DNA from 3 places in the Hafnia alvei genome. Region 3 is predicted to be linked to each of the others. Evidence: predicted binding sites of a transcription regulator. Region 3 holds the regulator's gene; each other region holds the start of a gene.
The links. Region 3 encodes sigma-54, which starts transcription at its own class of promoters, with help from an activator protein. Its sites were predicted from a motif close to GTTGGCACANNTTTCGCTNT; they were not measured.

Region 1 (3,271 bases), 3.3 Mb from region 3:
CGACCCGATATTTTTCCCCGGTGGCGATATTGGTAAGCTGGCCGTATGCGGCACCGCCAACGATTTGGCGGTAAGTGGCGCTCAGCCTAAATATCTCTCCTGTGGCTTTATTCTTGAAGAAGGGTTACCGCTGGCCGATCTGGAAAAGATCGTGCGTAGCATGGCGGCGACCGCGCGTGCGGCAAATATCCAGATCGTGACTGGCGATACCAAAGTGGTTCAGCGCGGCGCTGCGGATAAGATCTTTATCAACACCGCCGGTATTGGCGCGATCCCGAACGATATTCACTGGGGAACGTCAGAGATCCAGCCCGGCGACAAGCTGATCGTCAGCGGTACGCTTGGCGATCACGGTGCCACGATCCTGAATCTGCGTGAGCAGTTGGGGCTTGAAGCTGAACTGACCAGCGACTGCGCGGTACTGGCTCCGCTGATTGCGCCACTGCGTAATATCCCTGGCGTTCGAGCCCTACGTGATGCAACCCGCGGTGGCGTGACCGCCATTATGCATGAGTTCTCCAATGCGAGCGGCTGCGGTATCGACGTTATCGAGCAATTACTTCCGGTAAAAAGCGCGGTGCGCGGTATTTGTGAACTCCTAGGGCTAGAGCCGCTGAATTTTGCCAACGAAGGAAAGCTGGTGATAGCCGTTGCGCCAGAAGCTGAACAAGCGGTGCTTGATAGCTTGCATCTGCATCCATTGGGTGTGGACGCCGCAACGATTGGTGTGGTGACAGAAGGAAAACAAGTGCGCCTAACCGGAATGTATGGCACCTCTCGTCTGCTGGATTTACCACACAGTGAGCCGCTGCCAAGAATTTGTTGAGATTCGTGATTGTCCCCCTACCAACCTCCCCTTCGCAGGGGAGGAGCCGATCGAGCACTGAATTAATATCGAAAGCTGAACTGCTCCCTCCTCTGCAAAGAGGAGGAGCCGATCGAGCACTGAATTAATATCGAAAGCTGAACTGCTCCCTCCCCTGCGAAGGGGAGGGTTGGGGTGGGGTAACTCTCTCCTCAGCATAAGGAGAGGTATTGATCAATGAGTGCCTAACTTCCCTACCAGCAATTCCCGCACCGGCTGGTTAGTATTCATCGCCTGATACAAGATTTCATACAGATCGTGGATCTTATCCAGATAGTGTTCCAACACCGCATCCATCGAACGGTTGTTAACCTTGCCATCAATCTGACCATTCTCATCGATGGTTGAATGGCTAATTTCCACAAAATGATCTTCGCCCTGTTCATCGTTCATGCGCAGTCCGTACTGGATCTTTTTGCTGTAAAACTCATCTGCCAGCTTCACTTCAACCATAAAGTGATCAAACACCGTGAAGTTAACGCTGTCACCATCACCGCAGCTGAACTCATGAAAAATCTTCAGCTTTGAAGACGTCGCGGCTTTGATTAAGCTGCTTTTATACAAAGCCCACTGCGCCATTAATTTTTCATTTTTGTCATGGATATAAAGCGACTTTTCGGTTAATTCGCTGACCTTCATACTTCTTTGCCTCGCTCCACATTGTGGGTTGGAGTGTGTTACCTAGGGCATCGCCCCACTGATTGTTTGACGCTCAATCAGGCCGACATTCGGCAGCGTTGAGCGTTTCAATCACTACAAAAGCATAATCCGTGCCAATAAATAAAATAATTAAATAACCAATGTTATTCAGATAATTACGGGAATTAATCATTCAAAGTGACAAGATAAACAGGCGGGATGGTTCTGGCGAGTGATGACGTGTCGACACTTATGTCGACGCTATGACACGGGCGAAAAACGTACATTTCCGCCCGTGCGAGGAGAGGTTTTTAGTCCTTCGCAGAAATGCCTAAGCGCTGCATACGGGAAATCAACGTGGTGCGTTTCAGCCCAAGCCGTGCCGCAGCACCACGAGGGCCAGCCACGATACCGTTAGACTCACGCAATGCCGCCAGAATGCGCTCACGCTCGCTGAATTCACCGCCCTGCGCTGGATCGTGCGCCGCCTTTTCCGCAGGCGGTGTCACTGACCATGCAGAAGGCGCCGCTTGCGCAGGCTTATTCACCAACGGTGGCGAAAGGTGATATTGCAGCTCGTTAAGTTGCAAGTTTAATACCGGCCCACGCGTTAAGATAACGGCACGCTCAATGATATTTTCCAGCTCACGAATATTACCCGGCCACGGTAAATCGCACAGCATGCGGATGGTTTCCGTTGGAATACTATCGATAGTGCGATTCATACGTTTAGCTATTTTGCGCGTGAAGAATTTGACCAGCAGTGGAATATCTTCTGGGCGTTCACGCAAAGGCGGGATCACAATAGGAAAAACATTAAGGCGATAATAGAGATCGCTGCGATATTCACGATCCAGCACCATCTGTTTCAGATCGCGATTGGTCGCGGCAATCAGGCGCACATCTACCGGAATAATTTTATTCCCGCCCAGTCGCTCAATTTCTCGCTCCTGCAATACGCGCAGCAATTTTGGTTGAAGCTCAAGCGGAATATCACCCACCTCATCCAAAAATAGCGAGCTCTTATTCGCCAGCTCAAAACGCCCCATTCGCTGTGACGTTGCGCCGGTATAAGCGCCCTTCTCATGGCCGAATAAATCACTTTCCATCAGGCCACTAGGAATGGCGGCGCAGTTCATTTTAACCATGCGCTTTTGATTGCGTGTGCTGAGATTATGAATAGCCTGTGCGATCAACTCCTTGCCTGTTCCCGTTTCACCCAGGATCAGCACGCTACAGTCGCTCGAAGCCACCATTTCAACCTGTTCCAACACGCTTTTTATCGCCGCGCTTTGACCAACGATTTCACCAAAATCGCTGCCTTGGCGAATTTGTTCGGTTAAATAGCGATTCTCGTGTACCAAGCTATCTTTCAGGCGCGATATTTCACCGTATGCCAGCGCGTTATCCACCGCGATGGCGATACGTGCCGCAATTTGACGCAGCAGCTTAAGGTTATTATCACTGAATATCGCGGGCTGGCACTGCGCCAGTTTCAGAACGCCTAGCACTTTATTACCAAAGATCAGCGGCAGTTGGCAGATGGTCTGATGGCCAAACGCAAGCATCTGCGCTAGCTGGCGATCCTGCGGAGCAAGACGCGCTGAGTCCTGCAAATCCATCAACAGCATCTCTTCGCTTTGCACCACCTGTTGGGCAAGGGAGCCCTCCAGCGGCAGATATTTTTGTTCACGCAGCACCGGTTTTCCGCTTTGGTAGCAGGCGACATAGGCTTTAAAACGATCTTCCTGTTCATCAAAAACCGAC
Region 2 (3,271 bases), 3.2 Mb from region 3:
TTGTCGTAAAGATTTTCTTCAATCAGGACGTGGGCAAAGGCATTCACCAGCGCCATATTGGTGCCATTGTTCATTTGCAGATGCTGATCGGCAATGCGCGCCGTTTCTATTTTGCGTGGATCGCAAACGATGATTTTGGCACCTTTTTCTTTGGCCTTAATCACGCGACGCGCCACGATAGGGTGGGAGTCCGCGCAGTTATAGCCAAAAACTAGCAGGCATTTCGAGTTTTCGATATCGGTGATGGAGTTGCTCATAGCACCGTTGCCCAGCGTTTGTTGCAAGCCAGCAACCGACGGGCCGTGGCAGACACGCGCACAGCAGTCAACGTTGTTATTGCCGGTCACTGCGCGAGCAAACTTCTGCATCACATAGTTGGTTTCATTGCCTGTTCCGCGTGAGGAACCGGTATGCATAATCGATTTCGCGCCGTATTTTTGTTTGATTTCTTTTAGGCGCTGAGCGGTATAGCGGATGGCTTCATCCCAAGAGACCACTTCAAATTTTCCGCTTTTTTCTCGGCGGATCATTGGCTCATTCAAGCGCGGCGTTAGCAGTTTTGTATCGTTGAGAAAATCCCAGCCAAAATAACCCTTCAGACAAAGCTCACCCTGATTGGTGACGCCGTTTGCGCCTTCGGCACGGACTATTTTACCGTTTTCAACACAAAGGTTGATTTTGCATCCTGCGCCGCAGTAAGGGCAGACGGTGACGACTTTACTTTTCACAACGTCGAGATTATTGACAACGATTGAGTTATTCACTGTAGGTGAATTCATAACGAGACCTTACCCCGAACCGGGGATAATGAATGGTTGTTAATCAAGCCTTTTGGTTTTGAAGTCGCTGCAAGTAAACGGCAACTTCAATCAATAGGATTTAAAACTGCATGAGATGAAAGCGTTAAAATGTGAAACCGTTAGAACATGAAATCGATTGTGGTATCGAGCGCTGCACGACGGCGTTTTTCATTGATCATGTCTTGCATAGCATTGCGGTCGATAAGCTTTAATGCATTGGTTGGACAGGTTTCAACGCACGCAGGGCCATTAGCGCGGTTGTGGCACAGGTCGCATTTATTGGCTTCAGCCTTAGAGGAAACCATCATGGCGGAGGCGCCGTTTTGACGAACGACCGGAGAAGTGATCACTTCCATCGTGCCGTATGGGCAAGCAACCACGCAGGTTTTGCAGCCGATACATTTTTCCTGTGACACATAGATAAAGTCTTTTTGGCGAGTAATGGCACCGTTTGGGCAAACGTTGGCACAAGGGGCATCTTCGCACTGGCGACACAGGATCGCTGTGCTGACGTTTTCCCCTTTAATAACGTGAATGCGTGGGGTGAAGTTGTCTTTGGACAGGTTGTGAAGTTCGCTGTCTTCACGGTGAGCCATGACGCAGGCGACTTCACAGGTACGGCAGCCGATACATTTTTTAGGATCTGCAATGACGAACCGGTTCATCAATTAACTCCTGATTTCTCATTATATTTAGTGAGGCAGAAAGAACCTGCCTATGCTCAGATTGCTTATCGGTACTAGTAAGCACACATCATGCCAACTGTATTTGAACGGGTGTTTTTTTGTTTTAAATTAGAAGGTTGCTTTCTAATCTGATTTTTTAAACGCCAAAAATAGCGCGCTGAATTGCCAGCTCGACAGGGAAATTCGACATAAGTGTCGAATAATTTGCGCGATACGACATCGGCAACATTATCGTTGGAATGGAGATCTCACTCGTTGATCTTGGCGGTGATAATGGGAGGCTTTAGCTGATAAAACGCGAATCATTTTGATATGTTGGTACCCGAGCCCTCATCGAACAAAGTGCTCGGGATAAGATGATTTACTCATGCCGGACGGTAAAGTGGCTAGCGATCAGTTTCGCACCACAGGTGGTTTGATCGCCATCATGCGCAGCTTGTTTGCCGCTTAAAGTAAAGCCACTTCCCGAGGCAATAATAGTTGACGGGCTATGGCCCAATATAGGGCAAGTCACTAGGTCCCCTTGAGCGGCAACAGGTATACCGTCTTGAGTAAAGCCTGCTTGAGCGCTAACAACAACGCCACCATGGTTGGTTTTATCACCTAATACGATTAATGGTTTCATTTATTCTCCTTTATCTTCCTCGAAAGGTTTCAGCCGATTTGCTGCAAATTGCGGTGTGTATCGCTCGCTGTTATCTTCTTGGCGGGCGGCAACTGGTACTGAAGCAGGTGTAATTTTAAAAATCTTGCATATTAGCCACCAACTTAGAGCAAAGAGAGTAAGAAGCGGGAAAAGCAAAAATGTCCAAATTGGCCAAAGTATGATTTTCATATTCATTTCTACCGAATCGCAATATCGGCGACGAAAAGGCCAAGGGGCATAGTGCTGCCAGATCTCGGAGGGAGAAAGCGTAACTTTTGTATTGAATACGCTACGCCACTCATAAACCTTAGGAATAACTAATTCCTTATGGCCTTGCTGCATAAATACATTGATAAATGTTGTTAAGCCGTGCATTACAGAGCGGTTATCATTACTTAATTCTACGTGATGAATCGATTGGGTGTTATCTGGGTCCTTATGTAATAAAGTAAAATATATTTTAGTTATTCCATTAATATTAATCGTACTAGTCCATAATAAAGAACTCCATGGCGAAATGTAATCTATTCCCTCATGATGCACGTAGACCATTTGTGTAGCACGGTTAAAAATAATGTTAGAGTTTTTTTTGATATTAAGCATAGCGTTGTAGAGAATAGCGATATCGACTGATATTAGTGATAATAATCCTGGTATACCTGGTAGATACGAGGCGGGCATTTGGCTACCAATATAAAAAATAATTAATAAAATAGCTTGCGCCCAAAAACGCCCTAAAAAAGAACTGAATGCCAACTTAGCGGTTTGAATCTCTAAACAGTTATCGCTAATAGAAACTAACTGATTACCAATCCATGCATCTTCAGGTTTAAATTTTTTTCCAGGATAATCACAAGTAACCTCCGTTGTTGTTAACATACTATTGCTCCTATTAGGCTTCACGGCCTGATTCCTTTGGCCGCCATTTCTGGTGTTACACGTATACTGTCGTCACCTTCGTAGGCTTCTTCTGGGACTGGGTGGGGTTTAATATTGAAAATTTTGGTAATGGGATACCAGATAAGTGATGCAACTATATTGAGAGGGTAATAGATCAATACATAGAATGGCTACATATATATTTTTAGTGATTTTTCTAATGGATCGGTTATTTTTCCGCAAAAAGGCCAAGGTGCATA
Region 3 (3,271 bases):
GGGAAGATTGTCTACACAATAAAATCCCATGTCCTCAAGCGCACGTAACGCAACGGATTTCCCTGAACCGGAACGGCCGCTGACAATCATCAGCACCATGTCACAACTCCCCTTGAGTTCGGACAGCCGCATGGCTGTCTGTGGAAATTTGACCTCCCAAAGGAGGTCTATCACAAATTGTTATACCCAATGTAACGTGACGCAGCACATCCTGCCACTGTTTTGACAGCGTGCTAACGCATTATTCTGTAATGATTTTGTACAGCTCATCATCGCTTTGCGCGCTGCGTAGTTGGCGGCAGACGCCTTTATCGGCCAATTTCTGCGCCATGATAGCGAGTGTTTGTAAGTGGGTTTTGCATTGGTCTGCAGGGACCAGCAAGGCAAACAGCAGGTCAACGGGTTGATTATCGATAGCATCAAAGCTTATCGGCTGTTCTAGATGAATGAAAACCGCAATGGCTCGCAGGGTGTCTTCCTCAAGCTTGCCGTGAGGAATCGCAATGCCGTTGCCAATGCCGGTGCTCCCCATACGCTCACGCGTTAAGATCGCATCAAAGACGATCTGTGGTGGCAGGTTCAGCTGTGCAGCCGCCAGTTCGCTGATAATTTCCAGTGCGCGCTTCTTGCTGGAACAGTGAACTGCATTGCGTGTGCACTCCGGACTCAGTACGGAGGTTAATGGCATAGTTAAATCGTTACTCATCTCATCTTCTTCATTTAAATCAGACCAAAGGGCTGATTTTTCATGCTCCCCATGATGGCTTATCGGCCCGTTTCATGGAAGAAACAGGCCGATGAAGTCAGCAGGCGTTTAAACTATTTAAACGCTAGTGTTGTTTCAATTTGTCTTTATGTTTATTGAGCTGGCGCGCCAGTTTATCAACCAGAGTATCAATAGCAGCATACATATCTAGCTGCTCCGAGGTAGCATGCAGCTCACCGCCGTTAATATGTACCGTTGCTTCCGCAATGTGTTGGATTTTCTCCACGCTCAGTACGACATAAACCTGATTTATTCGGTCAAAATATTGCTCGAGCTTGCCAAATTTTGTGGTGACGAATTCGCGCAAAGCTTCGGTAATTTCGACATGGTGTCCGGTAATGTTGAGCTGCATAGTGTCTTCCTTCTCTGTTATGGTCAAACCAATTGTTTGCGTTGGTTTGACGGTGGGATGGACAAAGACTCTCGGTATTTCGCAACGGTACGTCTGGCAACCATAATACCCTGATCGGCAAGCAAGGTCGCTAGCTTGCTGTCGCTCAACGGTTTGGCAGGGTTCTCCGCCGCAACGAGTTTCTTCACTAGTGCACGGATCGCCGTTGAGGAAGCTTCGCCGCCATCTTCGGTGCTGACGTGACTTGAGAAGAAATATTTCAGTTCAAATATGCCTCGCGGGCTGTGCAGAAACTTCTGCGTTGTCACGCGCGAGATGGTGGATTCATGCATTTCGACCTGCTGGGCAATATCAGCCAGCACCATCGGCTTCATGAACTCAGCGCCATTATCAAAAAATGCCTGCTGCTGTTCTACGATACAGCGTGACACTTTCAGCAAGGTCTCATTACGGCTTTCCAGACTTTTAATCAGCCACTTCGCTTCTTGCAGATTGCTGCGGATGAACTGGGTATCGCTATCGCTTCGGGTTTGTGCGCCGAGCGAGACGTAATGCTGATTAATTTTGAGACGTGGAACGCTGTCCTGATTTAATTCAACGCCCCAACGGCCCTGATGTTTGTGCACCAAAACATCTGGGATCACGTAGTCGGATTCGCCGGTATTGATAGAAAGCCCTGGGCGCGGATCGAGCGTTTGGATCAGCTGCATCGCCGCTTTGAGGACATCTTCTTTTAGCTTAGTCGAACGCATCAGATTACGGAAATCGTGATTCGCTAAGAGATCTAAATGCTTATCAACAATGAGGCGTGCTTCGATAAGGAAAGGCGTTCCATCGGTGAACTGGGAGAGCTGAACCAGCAGGCAATCACGCAGATCGCGGGCGGCAACGCCAACGGGGTCGAAACGCTGTACGCGTTTAAGTACCGCTTCGACTTCATCCATCATGACGTGTTCATCGCCCATGCTCTCTAAAATATCGTCGAGAGAAGAGGTGAGGTAGCCAGTATCATCCACGGCATCGACGATGGCGGTGGCAATAGCCAGATCGGTATCGCTAAACGGGGTGAGTTCAACTTGCCACATTAGATAATCTTGCAGGGTCTGGGTAGTTTCCCCCTGATAGATCGGTAGCTCGTCGTCGCTGTAGTCCGTTCCTGTTCCTGATGGGGTGCCAGCCGTATAAATTTCGTCCCATGTGGCATCGAGAGGAAGTTCTTCCGGCATATCCGGCTGCTCTAGCTGTTCGCGTGTGTCCAGCTCTTCGTTGACTTCTTCCGTTGAAGTTTCGATTTCATCGTGAGTGTCATCTTGTTCAAGCAGCGGGTTGCTTTCTAATGCTTGTTGAATCTCTTGCTGAAGCTCTAGCGTTGATAATTGCAACAGGCGAATCGCCTGCTGCAGCTGTGGAGTCATCGCTAGCTGCTGACTTAGCCTGAGTTGCAAACCTTGCTTCATAATCGCGAGCTCATTTCCATTGGTGTAAGCAGAGTGCCTGCTAAACTAAAAAGAGTCCGGCCGCATGAAGACCACCGTGCGGTATACCCTGCACGATGGCGCAGAGTAAATATGACGCAAGATAGCCGCCGTTACAGACGGAATTCTTCACCCAGATAGACGCGTTTAACCTGCTCATCGGCCAAGATTTCAGATGGCGTACCATGAGCAATCAGGTTGCCCTGGTTCACGATATAAGCACGTTCACAAACGTCTAGCGTTTCACGCACGTTATGGTCGGTAATCAATACGCCCAAACCGCGGTCGCGCAGGTGTTCGATAATTTTTTTAATATCAATAACAGAGATTGGGTCAACGCCCGCAAAAGGTTCATCTAACAGGATAAACTTAGGATTTGCGGCTAGAGCGCGTGCAATTTCAACGCGGCGGCGTTCACCACCGGACAGCGATTGTCCGAGGTTGTCACGCAGATGAGCGATGTGGAACTCTTCCATTAGCTCATCGGCACGATCGGCACGCTGCTCTTTGGTTAGATCTTCGCGAATCTCTAACACGGCCATAAGGTTGTTATACACACTCAGGCGGCGAAAGATAGAGGCTTCTTGCGGTAGATAGCCGATCCCACGGCGAGCACGTGCGTGCAGCGGCAGCAGGCTGATGTCTTCATCGTCAATCTCGATGCGGCCCGCATCACGA

Region 1: hycA (formate hydrogenlyase regulator HycA) is a predicted target of sigma-54. The motif match lies at 1,624-1,643, and genes of this name have one in related genera.
Region 2: hydN (electron transport protein HydN) is a predicted target of sigma-54. The motif match lies at 1,544-1,563, and genes of this name have one in related genera.

The regions. Positions count from the first base shown of each region.
Region 1 covers NZ_OZ061315.1:822,980-826,250, reverse strand. The annotation lists gene hypE (hydrogenase expression/formation protein HypE) at 1-826, shown strand, start outside; gene hycA (formate hydrogenlyase regulator HycA) at 1,040-1,504, opposite strand; gene flhA (formate hydrogenlyase transcriptional activator FlhA) at 1,816-3,271, opposite strand, start outside.
Region 2 covers NZ_OZ061315.1:833,415-836,685, forward strand. The annotation lists gene fdhF (formate dehydrogenase subunit alpha) at 1-779, opposite strand, end outside; gene hydN (electron transport protein HydN) at 920-1,465, opposite strand; gene AB3Y96_RS04005 (PAAR domain-containing protein) at 1,848-2,111, opposite strand; gene AB3Y96_RS04010 (hypothetical protein) at 2,112-3,011, opposite strand; gene AB3Y96_RS04015 (hypothetical protein) at 3,203-3,271, opposite strand, start outside.
Region 3 covers NZ_OZ061315.1:4,079,629-4,082,899, reverse strand. The annotation lists gene rapZ (RNase adapter RapZ) at 1-99, opposite strand, end outside; gene ptsN (PTS IIA-like nitrogen regulatory protein PtsN) at 242-706, opposite strand; gene hpf (ribosome hibernation promoting factor) at 831-1,118, opposite strand; gene rpoN (RNA polymerase factor sigma-54) at 1,142-2,575, opposite strand; gene lptB (LPS export ABC transporter ATP-binding protein) at 2,707-3,271, opposite strand, start outside.